2 regions of the Paenarthrobacter ureafaciens genome follow, and region 1 is predicted to be linked to the other one. Evidence: predicted binding sites of a transcription regulator. Region 1 holds the regulator's gene; the other holds the start of a gene.
What was found. Region 1 encodes LexA, which represses DNA repair genes until DNA is damaged. Its sites were predicted from a motif close to TCGAACANNTGTTCGA; they were not measured.
Positions count from the first base shown of each region.

Region 2: the regulator LexA is predicted to act here: its motif matches at 4,604-4,619, upstream of AUR_RS11330 (LexA family protein).

Region 1 covers NZ_SBHM01000007.1:2,890,405-2,897,761, reverse strand. Annotated here, with positions in the region: gene hisB (imidazoleglycerol-phosphate dehydratase HisB) at 1-87, opposite strand, end outside; gene AUR_RS17585 (histidinol-phosphate transaminase) at 148-1,251, opposite strand; gene AUR_RS17580 (LysM peptidoglycan-binding domain-containing protein) at 1,330-1,686, opposite strand; gene lexA (transcriptional repressor LexA) at 2,027-2,773, shown strand; gene AUR_RS17570 (ATP-dependent DNA helicase) at 2,770-4,827, opposite strand; gene hflX (GTPase HflX) at 4,820-6,382, opposite strand; gene AUR_RS17560 (class I SAM-dependent methyltransferase) at 6,933-7,357, shown strand, end outside.
Region 2 covers NZ_SBHM01000007.1:1,506,623-1,513,979, forward strand. Annotated here, with positions in the region: gene AUR_RS11310 (hypothetical protein) at 247-999, shown strand; gene radA (DNA repair protein RadA) at 1,089-2,462, opposite strand; gene AUR_RS11320 (hypothetical protein) at 2,557-2,838, opposite strand; gene AUR_RS11325 (Y-family DNA polymerase) at 2,867-4,165, opposite strand; gene AUR_RS11330 (LexA family protein) at 4,158-4,589, opposite strand; gene AUR_RS11335 (GNAT family N-acetyltransferase) at 4,717-5,202, opposite strand; gene AUR_RS11340 (ArsR/SmtB family transcription factor) at 5,226-5,579, opposite strand; gene AUR_RS11345 (aquaporin) at 5,627-6,364, opposite strand; gene AUR_RS11350 (arsenate reductase/protein-tyrosine-phosphatase family protein) at 6,410-7,084, shown strand; gene AUR_RS11355 (arsenate reductase ArsC) at 7,266-7,357, shown strand, end outside.

The DNA of each region.
Region 1 (7,357 bases):
GATCTCCACCAGCACGGAGGATTCGCTGGTGGTGCGCTCCATGCGCGCGGTACGGGCAGCGGACGGCGTTGAACCGGTTTCGCTCATGGGGGGAACGTCCTTCAAACAGAGGGGTGGATCTATGGACAAGTCTAGTTGGGCCAGGGACTACTTGGATTCCAGAAGGGACTCCAGCGCTTCCAGGAAGGCCGTGGTTTCCGCCTCGGTCCCGGCCGTGACGCGCAGGTGGCCGGGGATACCGACGTCCCGGATCAGCACGCCGGCATCAAGCAAGCCCTGCCATACCTCGTGCGGGTTCTCCAAGCCGCCGAAGAACACATAGTTGGAGTCCGACGCCGCGGGCTTGAGGCCCATTCGAAGGAGCTCTGTCACGATCCGGTCCCGCTGCACCTTGATATCCTCGACGTCGGCCATCAGGGCCTCGCGGTGACGCAGAGCGGCGAGGGCAGTAGCCTGCGTGACGGCAGAGAGGTGGTAGGGCAAGCGGACAAGCCTGATCGCATCGGTCACCTCGGGAGCAGCTGCCATGTAACCCAACCGGGCTCCGGCAAGAGCGAAAGCCTTGCTCATGGTCCGGGAGACGATCAAGCGCTCCCTCCCGGGCAACAGGGTCAAGGCGCTCGGGGTGTTGTCGTGGGCGAACTCGTGATAGGCCTCGTCCACGATCACGATTGCCTGGCTGGCTTCACCCGCTTCATAGACGGCCTCCACGACGTCCAGCCCAAGGCCGGTACCCGTCGGGTTGTTCGGGGAGCAAAGGAAGACGATGTTGGCGCCGGTTTCGGCGACCTGCCTGGCCGCTGAGGCTGCATCCAGACCGTAGTCATCCGCCCGGACACCGAGGACGTATTCGGTATCGGTTCCGCTGGCAAGCAACGGATACATGGAATACGTGGGCGGGAAGCCCAACGCTTTACGGCCGGGGCCCCCGAAGGCCTGGAGTATCTGCTGCAGAACTTCGTTTGAGCCGTTGGCCGCCCAGATGTTGCCGGGAGTAAGTCCATGGCCGAGGTACTCTGCCAGCGCTTCCCGGAGTTCGGTGAATTCACGGTCCGGGTAGCGATTGAGCCCGGTGGCCGCCGCCGCGACGGCTTCGGTGATGGCCGCCTGAACATCGGCAGGAACACCATGGGTGTTTTCGTTCACGTTGAGCAAAATCGGGACATCAAGCTGCGGAGCGCCATAGGGGCTTAGTCCACGCAGGTTGGTCCGGAGGGGAAGTCGGTCGAGTCGCTCAAGCTGGTCAGTCACTACAACAGTTTAAGGGTCCGGCCGAAGTGCCCTGTAACTGTGACACCGAGCCTGGCCCTTGGGAACCTTTCCGGTGGGCTAGCCGGCAGGGACGAACAGCTGCTGGCCGGGCTGGATACGGCCTCCGCGGAGATCATTGAGCTCGATGATTTCCGCAATCACGTCGCGGGGGTCACGTTCCGGCGCAGCAGCTCCCGCGATTCCCCAGAGGGACTGACCCGGCTGGACGGTCACGCTCACTGCGACAGGAGGCTGAAGCTGCGCCTGGCTGTCCGATGCCTTTGCCGGCGAGTTGAGGAAGCCCGCCAGGCTGAGGAGGGCGGCAACGAGGAGCATTGCGGGAATGCCGAAGAAGACCATCCTGCCGCGCCGCGTCAGCCTGATGCGCGCCGGGGCGGGGATGGAGCGGAAATCGTGGAACGTAACAGCGGACATGAGCCTGAGCCCTCCTGAAGGATTGCCTGCGCCGGCGGAACCGCGCAGGCTTGCCAATTCTCTGTGTGCACTCCGCGCCGGCGTTCGAACATCCTTCGAACATCGACAACGGCTTATAGAACACATATTCGAACCTTGCTATGACATTTTTAGCACTTATCAACGAATGGTGTCGAGACTCGCTAGAACAAATGTTTGATAAACGCCCGTGCCTGACCTACGTTTGAGTGAAGAAACAGGCACAGATTCAGTGCATCAGGAGGGTCTGACATTTTTGGGCCCGGCATCTTCGGGCAGCAACGGACCAGGCCCGGGGCGGAACGGAAGGGCATTGGCGAACATGGCAGCAAAAGCCACAGGAGGCAGGGCATCCCTGCGCAGCCAACAGGCCCCCAAAGCCCCCAAGAGCCTCACCGTCCGGCAGAAGAAAATCCTCGAGACCATCCAGCGGTCGGTCAATGACAACGGGTATCCACCCAGCATGCGCGAGATCGGGGATACCGTCGGCCTCGCCAGTCTCTCCAGCGTTACCCATCAGCTATCCCAGCTGGAGAAGCTTGGTTACCTCCGCCGTGATCCCAAGCGACCGCGTGCCATGGAAGTCCTCATGCCCCTGACGTTGGACAGCGGCGCCGGCATTCCCGGGGTGGAGGCTCCCGGCACACTGCTCAGCAGCGGCGGCATGGATGTCACCGCGCTGGCAACTGCCAGTGACACCGCCATGGTGCCCTTGGTAGGACGGATCGCGGCCGGCGGCCCTATCCTCGCCGATCAATCCGTCGAGGACGTCGTCCCGCTCCCCCGGCAATTGGTTGGCCACGGCGAACTGTTCATGCTCAAAGTCGCTGGTGACTCGATGATCGATGCCGCGATCTGCGACGGCGACTGGGTGGTGGTCCGCCGTCAGAACGACGCCGTCAACGGCGACATCGTGGCCGCCCTCCTTGATGACGAAGCGACCGTCAAGACCTTCCGCCAGCGCGACGGGCACACCTGGCTGCTCCCCCAAAACACCCAGTACGAACCCATCCTCGGCGATCAAGCCACCATCATGGGCAAGGTCGTTTCGGTGCTGCGCTCCCTCTAGGGGTCCTGCTTCGCCAACCGCCCCAAAGCTCCCTGCACTACCTTGCGGTCCGTCGTCGTCCAGAATGGCGGGAGTGCGGCACGCAGGAAGCCTCCGTACCTTTCCGTGGAGAGCCGGGAGTCAAGAACGGCAACCACGCCTTTGTCCCCTGTCGACCGGATAAGGCGCCCGGCGCCCTGCGCCAACCTAATGGCCGCATGCGTTGCTGAGACCGCCATGAATCCGTTACCACCGGACTGTGCCACCGCCCGGGAGCGTGCGGTCATGAGCGGATCGTCCGGCCGCGGGAAGGGGATGCGGTCGATGACAACCAGGCGGCAGGTACCACCCGGAACATCCACTCCCTGCCACAGGGACATGGTGCCGAAGAGACAGGTGTCCGGTTCATCGGAGAATTGCTTCACAAGCGCCGCCATGGTGGATTCTCCCTGGCACAGGATGTCCACATCCAAACGCGACCGCATGGCATCAGCCGCTTCTTCCGCCGCGCGCCGCGAGGAGAAAAGGCACAGCGCTCCCCCACCGGATGCCCGAATGAGGTCTTCGAGTTCGTCCAGGGCTTCCGGCGACGTGCCCCTGCCCGGCTTCGGCAGGTGCTGGGCGACATACAAGACACCCTGCTTGGGGTAGTCGAAGGGGGACCCGACGTCCAGCCCTGTCCAGCTGGGCGCGCCGTCACCCATCAGCCCCAATCCGCCGGCGGCCGGTTCGAAGGCCGAGCCGATGGCGAGCGTAGCGGACGTCAACACCACTGTGTGATCGGCAAACAGTCCTTCACGGAGACGCCCTGCGACGCTCAGCGGTGCGACGTTGATGAGCGCAGGTGCGGAGTCATCGGGCTGGGAGTAGCCCTGCTGCGGATCGAAAGCGGCGTTCCTGGAGAACCAGACCACTTCCCGGTTTTCCTTCGCCGTGAGCAGCCTCTCGCAGAGTTCCAGGATGAGCATCAGGCGCGACCGCGCAAGCTGCCGTCCGCCGTCGACGGCGTTGGAGGAGTCCGTTTTCGAATCGGACAGCGCGGCGCGCGTGGCGTCCCGCAGCTGGTCGAGGCAGTCGAGCAGCTCGTCGTTCAAGCCGTTCGGCTGCAAGCCGCTGGGAACCCCCACCAGCGCCAGATCCAAGCGGTCCGCAGCGGCATTCAAGGCGTCGACGGTAATGGCTGTGTGCTTGCGGGCACTGGACGCAGCGGCGTGGACCATGGCCACCGACAGCTGCCCGGATACTGCTCCCGTGACCCGGTCCTGCAGTTCGTGGGCCTCATCGACCACCACGACGTCATACTCGGGCAGCACGGCCAGGCCCTCGAAAGCACTGACGGCAAGCATCGCGTGATTGGTGACCACGACGTCCGCCTCCGCCGCCTTGGCCCGTGCCAACTCGCTGAAGCACTCCTCGGCGAGCGGACACTTCTGCGCCCCCAGGCATTCCATGGACGTGACCGAAACCTGTCTCCACGCCCTGTCCGTAACGCCGGGCATGAGCTCATCCCGGTCGCCTGTGGCCGTCTTGCCGGCCCACTCCCGCAGACGGAGGACTTCCTTGCCCAGCTGCGACGACGCTCCGCCCACCGAAGCCGCAAAGTGCGGCACGCTGGTGTCCTCTCCGAGCGAAAAAAGCTGGCCCTCGGAGGGTTCCTCGCTGGGGAACCCTCCCTCGAGCTTCTGCAGGCAAACGTAGTTCGCCCGGCCTTTGACGAGCGCCACGTTGACCGGGCGCGCCAAGGCGGGAGTGATAGTCTCCAGCAGGCGGGGCAAATCCCTGCCCACGATCTGGGTCTGGAGGGCCAAAGTGGCGGTGGAAACCAGGGTCGGCTTGTTGCTGTCCATGGAATGGGCAATCAACGGGATCAGGTAGGCCAGCGACTTGCCTGTGCCCGTCCCTGCCTGGACCAGCAGATGCTCGCCGGACTCGATGGCCCGGGTCACATGCTTTGCCATTTCCTGCTGCCCGGGACGGCTCTGGCCACCCAAACCGGCAACAGCCTTCTCCAGCAGTTCGAGGGTAAACCTCTCCCCTGCCGTTTCAGCGGTCTCCGCCGCCACCTGCTCAACCATTGGTGACGAATGACTCCAGCTCGGCGGCCAGGCCTTCGTGGACCATCGCCACCACCCGCGTCCCGTTTTCCTCGTGTTCGATGCTGAGGATATCGGCATCGGGGCTGTGCAGCCTGTTGATCAGTTCGCCGCGCTCATACGGAATGAGCAGCTCCAAACGCACCCCCGGCCGGGGGATGGCCTGGCTGATGGTTTCCAGAAGCTCCTGTATTCCCTGCCCCGTACGGGTGGAAACAACCGCGTGGCGTGGCTCCTTCTGCTTCAGGCGCTCCACCACGAACGGATCGGCTACGTCCACCTTGTTCAGGACGATGATTTCCGGAACCTTGCGGGCGTCGACCTCGCTGAACACGGCCCGAACGGCAGCGATCTGGCCTTCAGGATCCGGGTGTGATGCGTCGACGACGTGCAGGATCAAGTCCGCGTCCGCCACTTCTTCCAGCGTGGAACGGAACGCTTCCACCAACTGCGTCGGGAGGGAGCGGACGAACCCAACGGTGTCCGCCAAGGTGTACCCGATGCCGTCCGGGGTCTGCGCCTTCCGCACAGTGGGGTCAAGCGTGGCGAACAGCGCGTTCTCCACCAGGACGCCGGCGTCTGTCAGTCGGTTGAGCAGCGAGGACTTGCCGGCGTTCGTGTAGCCGGCAATTGCTACCGACGGCACGGAATTACGACGGCGGTTGGCGCGCTTGGTCTCGCGCGCCGGCTTCATCGCGGCGATTTCCCGCCGCAACTTGGCCATGCGTGTCCGGATCCGGCGGCGATCAAGTTCGATCTTGGTTTCACCGGGGCCGCGGGAGCCCATACCGGCCCCGGCGCCACCCACCTGGCCACCGGCCTGGCGGGACATCGATTCGCCCCAGCCACGAAGCCGCGGGAGCAGGTACTCCAGCTGGGCAAGCTCCACCTGTGCCTTGCCTTCACGGCTCTTGGCGTGCTGGGCGAAGATATCCAGGATCAGCGTCGTGCGGTCCACTACCTTGACCTTCACGATGTCTTCAAGGCCTCGGCGCTGTGATGGGGAGAGCTCGGTGTCTACCACAACGGTGTCTGCGCCCGTTGCCGCCACAATAGCTTTCAGTTCCTGGGCTTTTCCGGAGCCGAGGAACGTCCCGGGGTCCGGCTTGGTGCGGCGTTGGACGATTCCGTCGAGGACTTCCGAACCTGCCGTCTCTGCCAGCGCAGCCAGCTCACGGAGCGAGTTCTCGGCGTCGGCCAAGGTGCCTTCGGTCCACAGTCCGGCGAGGACCACCCGCTCGAGGCGCAACTGCCGGTATTCAACTTCGGTGACGTCTTCGAGTTCGGTTGAAAGGCCTGCTGTTCGACGCAGTGCCCGACGTTCGGCCAGGTCTTCCTGCTCACCGTCGTAAACGCTGTGCTCTTCCTCAAGCGCGGAGATCGCCTGGGCCTTGCCAAGGACGCCTTTGGCGTCGGTATCCCCGGATGCGCCTGCGGGTACATCCTTGGACAGAATCCGGTCGATGACGGCCTGGATTTCTTCAGGACTCATGTCCTGGGCGTCGGAATCGGATCCGGAGTGCTTCTGGGTGGTCATGGTCTCCTTAGACTGTTCGGCAATTCCAGAATAGTGCTGATTGGTGTCTTTCGCGTGGGTATTCGCGCTGGGCTGACGGGCCTGGGCCAAAAAGGGCCTCCTGTTGGTTCGTATGGCAGCGGTCACGTGCGCTGCCCGACTCTGTGATGGTCCGCTGTGGAGGGTCCGTCAGGTCCGTGTGAAGAAAGCCTGATACTCCGGCTTACCCGGCGTGGACATCCTGCACCCGTCCGGAGGAACCGGAAAGGCGGCACTGGAGCGCTGGAAAGCGGAGTTGAAGTGATCTTCCGAGGGCCGTGAAACCCGCCGGGCGGAATGGCCATGCGTGTCATGTGTACGCAGGCGGACGTCGCGGGGCGGTGCCGATGATTGGCCGGCTGTTCTGCCGGATAGGCGGCAGGCTACTCAAAGATCAAGAACATGCATCCAAGACTATCAGCCGTGTCAAATTGGCCCGGCCACGCTGGAGGCGACGGCAGGGGTAACGTCGGGCTTGGGCGCAGGCACCACAGTTTCCCATGCCGCCCAACGCCAACTAATCTGGCAAATTATGGAGTCTGCACACTATTTCAGCGCCCAACCGGCCGGACCGTTTACCCGCAAGCCCCTCACCGTGGAACTTGCAGGCGCACCCAGGCATCTGCAGACCTCCACAGGCATCTTCAGCCCGGACGGCATCGACAAAGGAACCGCTGTCCTCCTGGGCGAAGTGCCGGATCCTTCGCCCGAGGGGAACCTGCTGGATATCGGCTGCGGTTGGGGTCCCATTGCGCTGACCATGGCCCTGAAGTCGCCGTCGGCCCAAGTGCATGCGGTTGACGTCAATGAGCGCTGCATCGCGCTGACCAACGAGAACGCAGCATCGCTTGGCCTCGGGAACGTCAAGGCGAGCCTGCCGGAGGACGTGCCGTCCGACGTCGAATTCGACACCATCTGGTCCAACCCGCCGATCCGCATTGGCAAGGAAGAACTGCA
Region 2 (7,357 bases), 1.4 Mb from region 1:
ACCCCGGATCAGTCCATGTTGCGCGTTGTCCCAGGGTGGCCCTCGCTGTTCTCACCCATCGGCTGGGGCCAACGTATCCGTCCTTATACGGATACAGACCTGTCTCCCTTGCTAGTTCTCACTGGCGCCGCACTGGTTTTGGCGGCAGTTGCCGTGACACTCAGAAAAGGCAGGGACCTGGGGGACAGCTACATCCACGCACGAGATAACGGTCCCGAACGCGCAGGGCCGGGCATAAGGTCCGTGATGGGCCTTGCATGGCGGCTCCAGCGGGGAACACTGGTTGGGTGGTGCTTCACGGCGGCCGTGCTGGGTCTGGTGGCCGGAGCGCTGGGGCCGGTGATCAGGGACGCCCTCGTAGGAAACCCCTCAATCGCCGAGCTGATATCCCGGCTAGTCCCCGTCAAAGCCAACATGATCGACCTGTTCACCACCGCCATGCTTGGCCTTGGTGGTGTGATGGCAGCTGCCGCCGGTATCCAGGCCGTGCTCCGGCTTCGGGTTGAAGAAGTCGAAGGGCGGGCCGAACTGCTGCTGTCAGTGCCCACACCACGCATCCGCTGGCTTACAGGCACCTTGGCCGTCGCAGCGCTCTCCACTGCCGCCATTCCTGTCATCACCGGGGCTGTGGCTGCCACAGTGCTTGCGGTCTCACAAGCAGGCGGGAGCAGCCCGGACATAGTGGTGGCCGCGTCCCTGGCGCACGTCCCTGCAGCACTGGTGTTCCCAGCGCTCACCGCGCTCGTGTTCGCCTTCACGCCCCGCTTATCCAGCCCCGTCGGGTGGGCGGCACTGGGGGTCGCGCTCGTCCTCGCACAGTTCGGCGAACTTCTCGGCCTGCCCGCCTGGCTCCGGGACCTTAGCCCGTTCAGGCATTCCTCGGCCATGCCGGTCGAAACTTTCAACCTCCAGGGCGCCCTGCTTATGTCCGGTACGGCCCTCATAGTGGCTGCGCTCGCGGGCCGCGCTATCTACCGCAGAGACCTCGCCGTCCCATAAGAGGCTTTATTGTTCGCAGTGCAGATCGTCCACGGACGATCTGCACTGCGGCGCGTTCAAGGCCGTACCGCGCAGCTCGGTAGCACAGCTTAGGTGATCAGCAGTTCCAGCGCCTCCGCAAGATGCCCAACCTCACGCACCGAGAAGCCTTCGGGGATGACCCCGGCTCCCGCAGGACTGGCCGGAACGATCGCGTGCGTGAAGCCGAGCCGATGGGCTTCCTGGATCCGCTGGTTGATCCCGGGCACAGGACGGACTTCACCGGCCAGCCCCACTTCGCCAAAGGCGATCAGACGCTGTGGGAGGGCCTTGCGGGACTTGGCGGATGCGACAGCGAGGGCCACCGCCAAGTCCGTTGCGGGTTCGCTCAGTTTCACCCCGCCGACTGTCGCCACATACGAATCATCCTTATGCAGCATGCATCCGGCCCGCTGCTGGAGCACGGCCAGCAGCATGGCAACGCGGGAACTCTCCAAGCCGCTGGTGGCCCGCCGCGGCTGGGCGTTGGCGCTGTCCGCCAAGAGCGACTGCACCTCTGCAAGGAGAGGGCGGCGCCCCTCCATAGTGACCGTGATGCAGGTACCCGAGACGGGTTCGCGGGTCCGCGAAACGAACAGCCCGCTCGGATCAGCCAGTCCTTCGATTCCGGCCTCGTTCAGGTCGAAGCAGCCGACGTCGTCCGTGGCGCCGTAGCGGTTCTTGACGGCGCGAAGCAAGCGAAGCCGTGAGTGGCGCTCGCCTTCGAACTGGCACACAACATCCACCAGGTGTTCAAGGAGCCGCGGCCCGGCAATGTTTCCGTCCTTGGTGACGTGGCCAACCAGAAGAGTGGTCATGTTGCGGCGTTTGGCAGCGGCGATGATTGAAGCCGCGACTTCGCGCACCTGGGAAACACCGCCAGCGCTGCCTTCGACGTCGGCACTGCTCAACGTCTGCACCGAGTCCACGATGAGGAGTTTGGGTTCCAGCTTTTCCACCTGGCCAAGCGCCTGGCCCAGATCCGTCTCTGCCGACAGGTAAAGGGTGTGCGCCACCGCATCGATCCGCTCGGCCCTCAACTTCACCTGTGCAGCGGACTCTTCACCCGTGATGTAGAGGACGTCCTGCCCGGTGCGGGCAAACTTCGCGGCGACGTCCAGCAGGAGGGTGGACTTCCCGACGCCGGGTTCCCCGGCGAGCAGGATGACGGCGCCGGGGACCAGCCCTCCTCCCAGGACGCGGTCGAGTTCGTCCACGCCTGTGGGCAGGAACGCTGCGGTTGTCCCGTCTACCTCAGCGATCCGGCGGGCCGGCTCCAGCACTGTAGCCGCCGCCGTCGTACGCGCAACCGTGGCGCCGTACTCCTCGACGGTTCCCCAGGCCTGGCACTCGCCGCACCGACCCACCCATTTGATGGCCGTCCAGCCGCATTCGGCGCATTTGTAAGCGGGTGTCTTGGAAGCACGGGACGTCTTGGAAGCCATGCGTTCAAGGTTAGCCGGGGGGACTGACAGGATAAGGCAGCGATCTGTTCCCGGGGTTGTTCCGGCACGGCGGCGCGGCACGGATCATAGGGCATCAGCTGATTGATTCGAGCCGCCAAGCGACGTCCAGCGGCTCCCGGCGAAGTGTGAAAGTCCGCAGTTCCGCCCCTGCCGTGGGGAGTTTGGCTTGGACTTGCCAGTGCTCGCGCGGGGTGTCACCTGCGGAGTCCTGCGTAAACCAGTGGTCGGCGTGGATGTCCGGGTCCACCATCCAGATCACTCCGTCATGGCGGATGGCCATCGGGGTGCCGCCGGGGCTGAACCGGACAGCGACCTCATGGAGTGTGCAGTTCGGGTGTTCGGGAGCCAGGGTCATGGGGGCTTCTTTCTACTTGTCAGCAGGGTCAGGCGGCTTTGACGAGGGGGAGTTCGTCCCAGTGGGTGGTGTATCTGGGGGAGAGCATGTCGCGTTTCATGGTCCAGTCGGGTCCGCCGCGGATGCCTGCGTGCCCGAGGCCGATTGTTCCGCGTCCATAGCGTTTGGAGACGTCCTCGAGCAGGGTCCCGATGCCGCGTTCTTCGTGGGGATTTTGGAACAGTTCCAGCGGCTTCTGGTTCCCGGTGGGACGCAGGTCGGTGACCATGATTCCCGCCCGCACGTACTTCACGTTTTCGTGGATCTGGGGGAGCAGTGCATGGGCGGCCCTGGTGAGCAGCACGGGGTCGGCGGTTGGTGCGGGCAGGGTCAGGCAGACCGACGGGAAGGATTTCTCGTTGGGGTTGAAGTGGGACGTAGCGGCGAACGCGGTCAGGACCTTGGCCTGCAGGTCGTGTTTGGCCAGGCGTGCAGAGGCCATCTGGGCGTAGACGCTCATGACCTGCCGCAACCCTGCCGCCGTGGTGATCGGCGTGGAGAAGGAACGGGAGAAGATCAGTTGGTCCCTGCCGACGCGTTCCTCTTCCATGGGGATGCATGGTGTGCCTTGCAGTTCCAGGACGGTGCGCATCATGACGATGGAGAATCTGTCCCGGATCGCCACGGGGTTCGCCCGGGCCAGATCCAGAATCGAAAAGATGCCCATCGCGTTCAGGCGCTTGGTGAGCCGGGTGGCGACTCCCCAAATTTCGATCACGGAAAGCCGCCCCATCAGCGCCTCGCGCTGTTCCGCGGGTACTGATTCCCACCTGCATACGCCGCGGAAGGCCGGATTGTGCTTGGCCCATTTGTTGCACAGCTTGGCCAGGGTCTTGGTGGGGGCTATGCCGACACAGACGGGCACGCCGACGTGCCGCCGGCAGGCCGTACGAATGGTCCGGCCCAACTCCAGCAGTTGCTCCGGTTCGCCTTTGACGCCCAGGAATGCTTCGTCGATTGAGTAGACCTCCAACCAGGCCGAGTAGCGGCCCAGCAATTCCATGACCCGGGCGGAGATGTCGCCGTAGAGTTCGTAGTTGCTGGAGAGGGCCACCAGACCCCATTCCTTGGCGCGGGGCCGGAGTTTGAACCACGGCTCGCCGAGGCCGATTCCCAGCTTCTTGGCTTCAGGGGAACGGGTGACGGCGCAGCCGTCATTGTTGGAGAGCACGATTACCGGTTTGCCTTCCAGGGAAGGGTTGAAGGCGCGCTCGGCCGAAGCGTAGAAGCAGTTAACGTCCACGTGCGCGATTTCCTGCATCCGGCGCATTAGTGCTGGCCTAGACATGGTGCAGGCACCTCGTGGCCACGCCCCAGATGGTGAGTTCGGACAGCGCCGGAACCACGATGTCCGGAAAACGGGGATTGTCCGCCTGCAAAAGCACGGCCGTGGGAGTGATCCGGAGCCGCTTGATGGTCAATTCCCCGTCAAGCACCGCGATCACCACGGAGCCGTCCTTCGGTTCCAAGGCACGGTTGACGATCAGCTCGTCCCCGTCACTGATCCCGGCCTGCTCCATCGACTGCCCGGTGACCCGGACGATGAATGTGCTGGTCACATCTTTGATCAGGTGCTCGTTGAGGTCGATCCGGCCCTCAAAGTAGTCCTGCGCCGGCGAGGGATAACCGGCGGCCACCGCGACCGGCGCCACCAGGATCCTCACCAGAGACAGTCCCGCATCTATCACGCGGGGGCCAACTATCACGCCCACAACACACCTTTTATTCGAATTTATGTTCGAATTAACTGTACTGCAGGCGGCCGACAAAATAGCTTCTTAATCGAACGCATCCGAGGCGACTCTTCGCCGTGGCCCGGCCGGCAGTGCTACGAGGCCATCAGATCAGTGCGGAACGCCGTTCGATGAGGAGTGTGTCGCGCCATTGCCCGGCGAGTGGACCGTGCGGCATGCGGGCGATGCGATTGCGGCGTCCGACTACTGTGAAGCCGTGGGTCTGGTGGAGTTTGAGGCTGGGTTCGTTTTCGGGGAAGACGCTGGATTGAATAGTCCAGATCCCTGCGCTCTCGGTGGAGGCGATCAGTGCCTGGAGCAGGGCGGCGCCGATGCCCTGACCGTGGGCGTCCGTGCTGACGTAGATGGAGTGTTCGACCGCTCCGGCGTATGCGGTCCGGGATGACACCGGCGTGACGGCTGCCCAGCCCAGAGCGGCCCGGCCTGGTAGGCCGGCGACGTGGCGGTGGCCGGGGAGCCGCGTGGTGTTGAACGCCTCCCAGTCGGGGGCGGTGGATTCGAACGTGGCGTGGCCGCCGTCGATCCCTTCCTGGTAGATCCTTCGCACCGCGGGCCAGTCCCCGGGCTGCATTGCCCTGATCGGCGCTGCGGGGCTCACAGCGTGGCGAGCGTCGCGGCGACCTCATCGAGGGCGCCGGGGACGAGGGAGAAGTAGGCCCACGTGCCGCGCTTCTCCCGGTGCAGCAGCCCGGCCTCTACCAGCACTTTGAGGTGGTGGGACACGGTAGGTTGGCTCAGTTCCAGCGGCCCGGGGAGGTCGCATACGCACGCTTCGCCGGTGGATGAGGCCTTGACGATGGAGAGCAGCCGGAGCCGGTTCGGGTCGGCCAGGGCCTTGAAGACCATGGCCCGCTGCTTGGCTTCCTCGGCATCGAGGGCAGCAGCATCGGGGGCGCAGCAGCCACGGTCGGCGGTAGTATCCGGTTCGAGGGTCAGCGGAGAAGTCATCTCCCCATTATGCCCGAATATTGACAAGCATCAATATCAAGTTGCGGTCAGGCCGTCTCTTTGGCGGGGTGCGGAACGACGACGTCGTCCGCGGCACTCCCAGCCGCGGGGAACAGGGCCAGTAGTAGGCCCAGGCCCAGTGCGGCGCCAGTGATCTGGGCGAGGATGAAGCCGGGAACGGAGACCGGGGCGATGCCTGCGAAGGTATCGGTGAAAATCCGGCCGATGGTCACGGCTGGGTTCGCGAACGAGGTCGAGGACGTGAACCAGTATGCGGCCCCGATGTATGCCCCGACCGCCGGGGCGGCCAGCAGTCCGCGGTTTGTGCGGGCCAGGGAGAAGATGAGAAGGATGAGCCCGGCGGTGGCGACGGCTTCAGCGACCAGGTGCCCGGGCGTGGTGCGGTCCTTGGTTGAGGTCGAGGTCCCGAGGTCGAACATCACGTTGGCCAGGACGCTGCCGCCGATCGCACCAGCGACTTGCGCCACTGCGTAGGTGCCGAGTTCGGTCAGGTTCAGTCCGGTGCCATGGCGCCGGCCCAGGAACCAGTCCGCCGCGGAAACGACCGGGTTGAAGTGCGCCCCGCTGACGGGGCCGAACACCAGGATCAGCACCGTGAGCCCCAGCACCGTGGCGGTGCTGTTTTCCAGCAACTGCAGGCCGACGTCGTTCGGGGACAACTGCTGCGCGGCGATCCCGGACCCGACCACGACGGCGACAAGCAGGCAGGTGCCGATCAGTTCGGCCAAGGCGCGGCGCCACAATGGCGGCTGCTGTGAAGTCATGCCACAAGCTTGACCGGGAAAATTATCTCAGTCAAGATTGAACCAATGAAAACTGAGCGAACCACCTTCGACGTTCGGCTAGCGAAGCATGCGGCCCTGGCCGACGCTGCCCGGCTGCGGATCGTGGATCTGCTCACCTTGGGTGACTACTCGCCCAGCGAACTGCAGGCCGAGCTTCGCATCCCCTCCAACCTGCTCTCCCACCACCTGCGCACCCTCGAGGTTGCAGGCCTGGTCGGGCGGCACCGCTCCGAAGCAGACAAGCGCCGCAGCTACCTCAGCCTCACCCCTGGCTCCCTGGATGGTCTCACTCCCGGTGTCGGGCATGCCGTGCGCCGGGTGTTGTTCGTGTGCACCCACAACAGTGCCCGCTCCCAACTGGCTACCGCCCTCTGGCGGCAGGCCAGCGATATCCCGGCCGCTTCCGCGGGCACCCACCCCGCCGAACGCATCGCTCCCGGGGCCATCGAGATCGCGGCCCGGCATGGGCTGGACCTCGGCCACCGTGCTCCGCAGCACCTGGATGACGTCGCCGACGGGCGCGACTTCATCATCACCGTTTGCGACAGTGCCCACGAAGAGCTCGCCGCCCCGCCAAGCAATATTCACTGGTCCGTTCCGGACCCCGTCCGGTCCGGCACCCCCGCCGCTTTCGAGCACGCCTACCAGGACATCACCCGCCGAATCAGCGACCTCGCCCCACGTTTGCACGCCGCCTGAACACCCACGCCAACCACCCAAACGCCGGGGCCAAACCTCGCCTCATCTAAATATTGACAATCATCAATGTTTTGGGAAATACTCCCTACATCGACGAACATCAATATCTGGAGGGTGTGGGTTGCGGCCCCGAATAGCCAAGCCGAACAGCTCACCCAACCCAAACCCAGGAGAACTCCTTATGAGCACCGAAACCGTCAAGAAGCCGTCCGTTCTGTTCGTCTGCGTCCACAACGCCGGCCGGTCCCAGATGGCCGCAGCGTTCCTGACCAC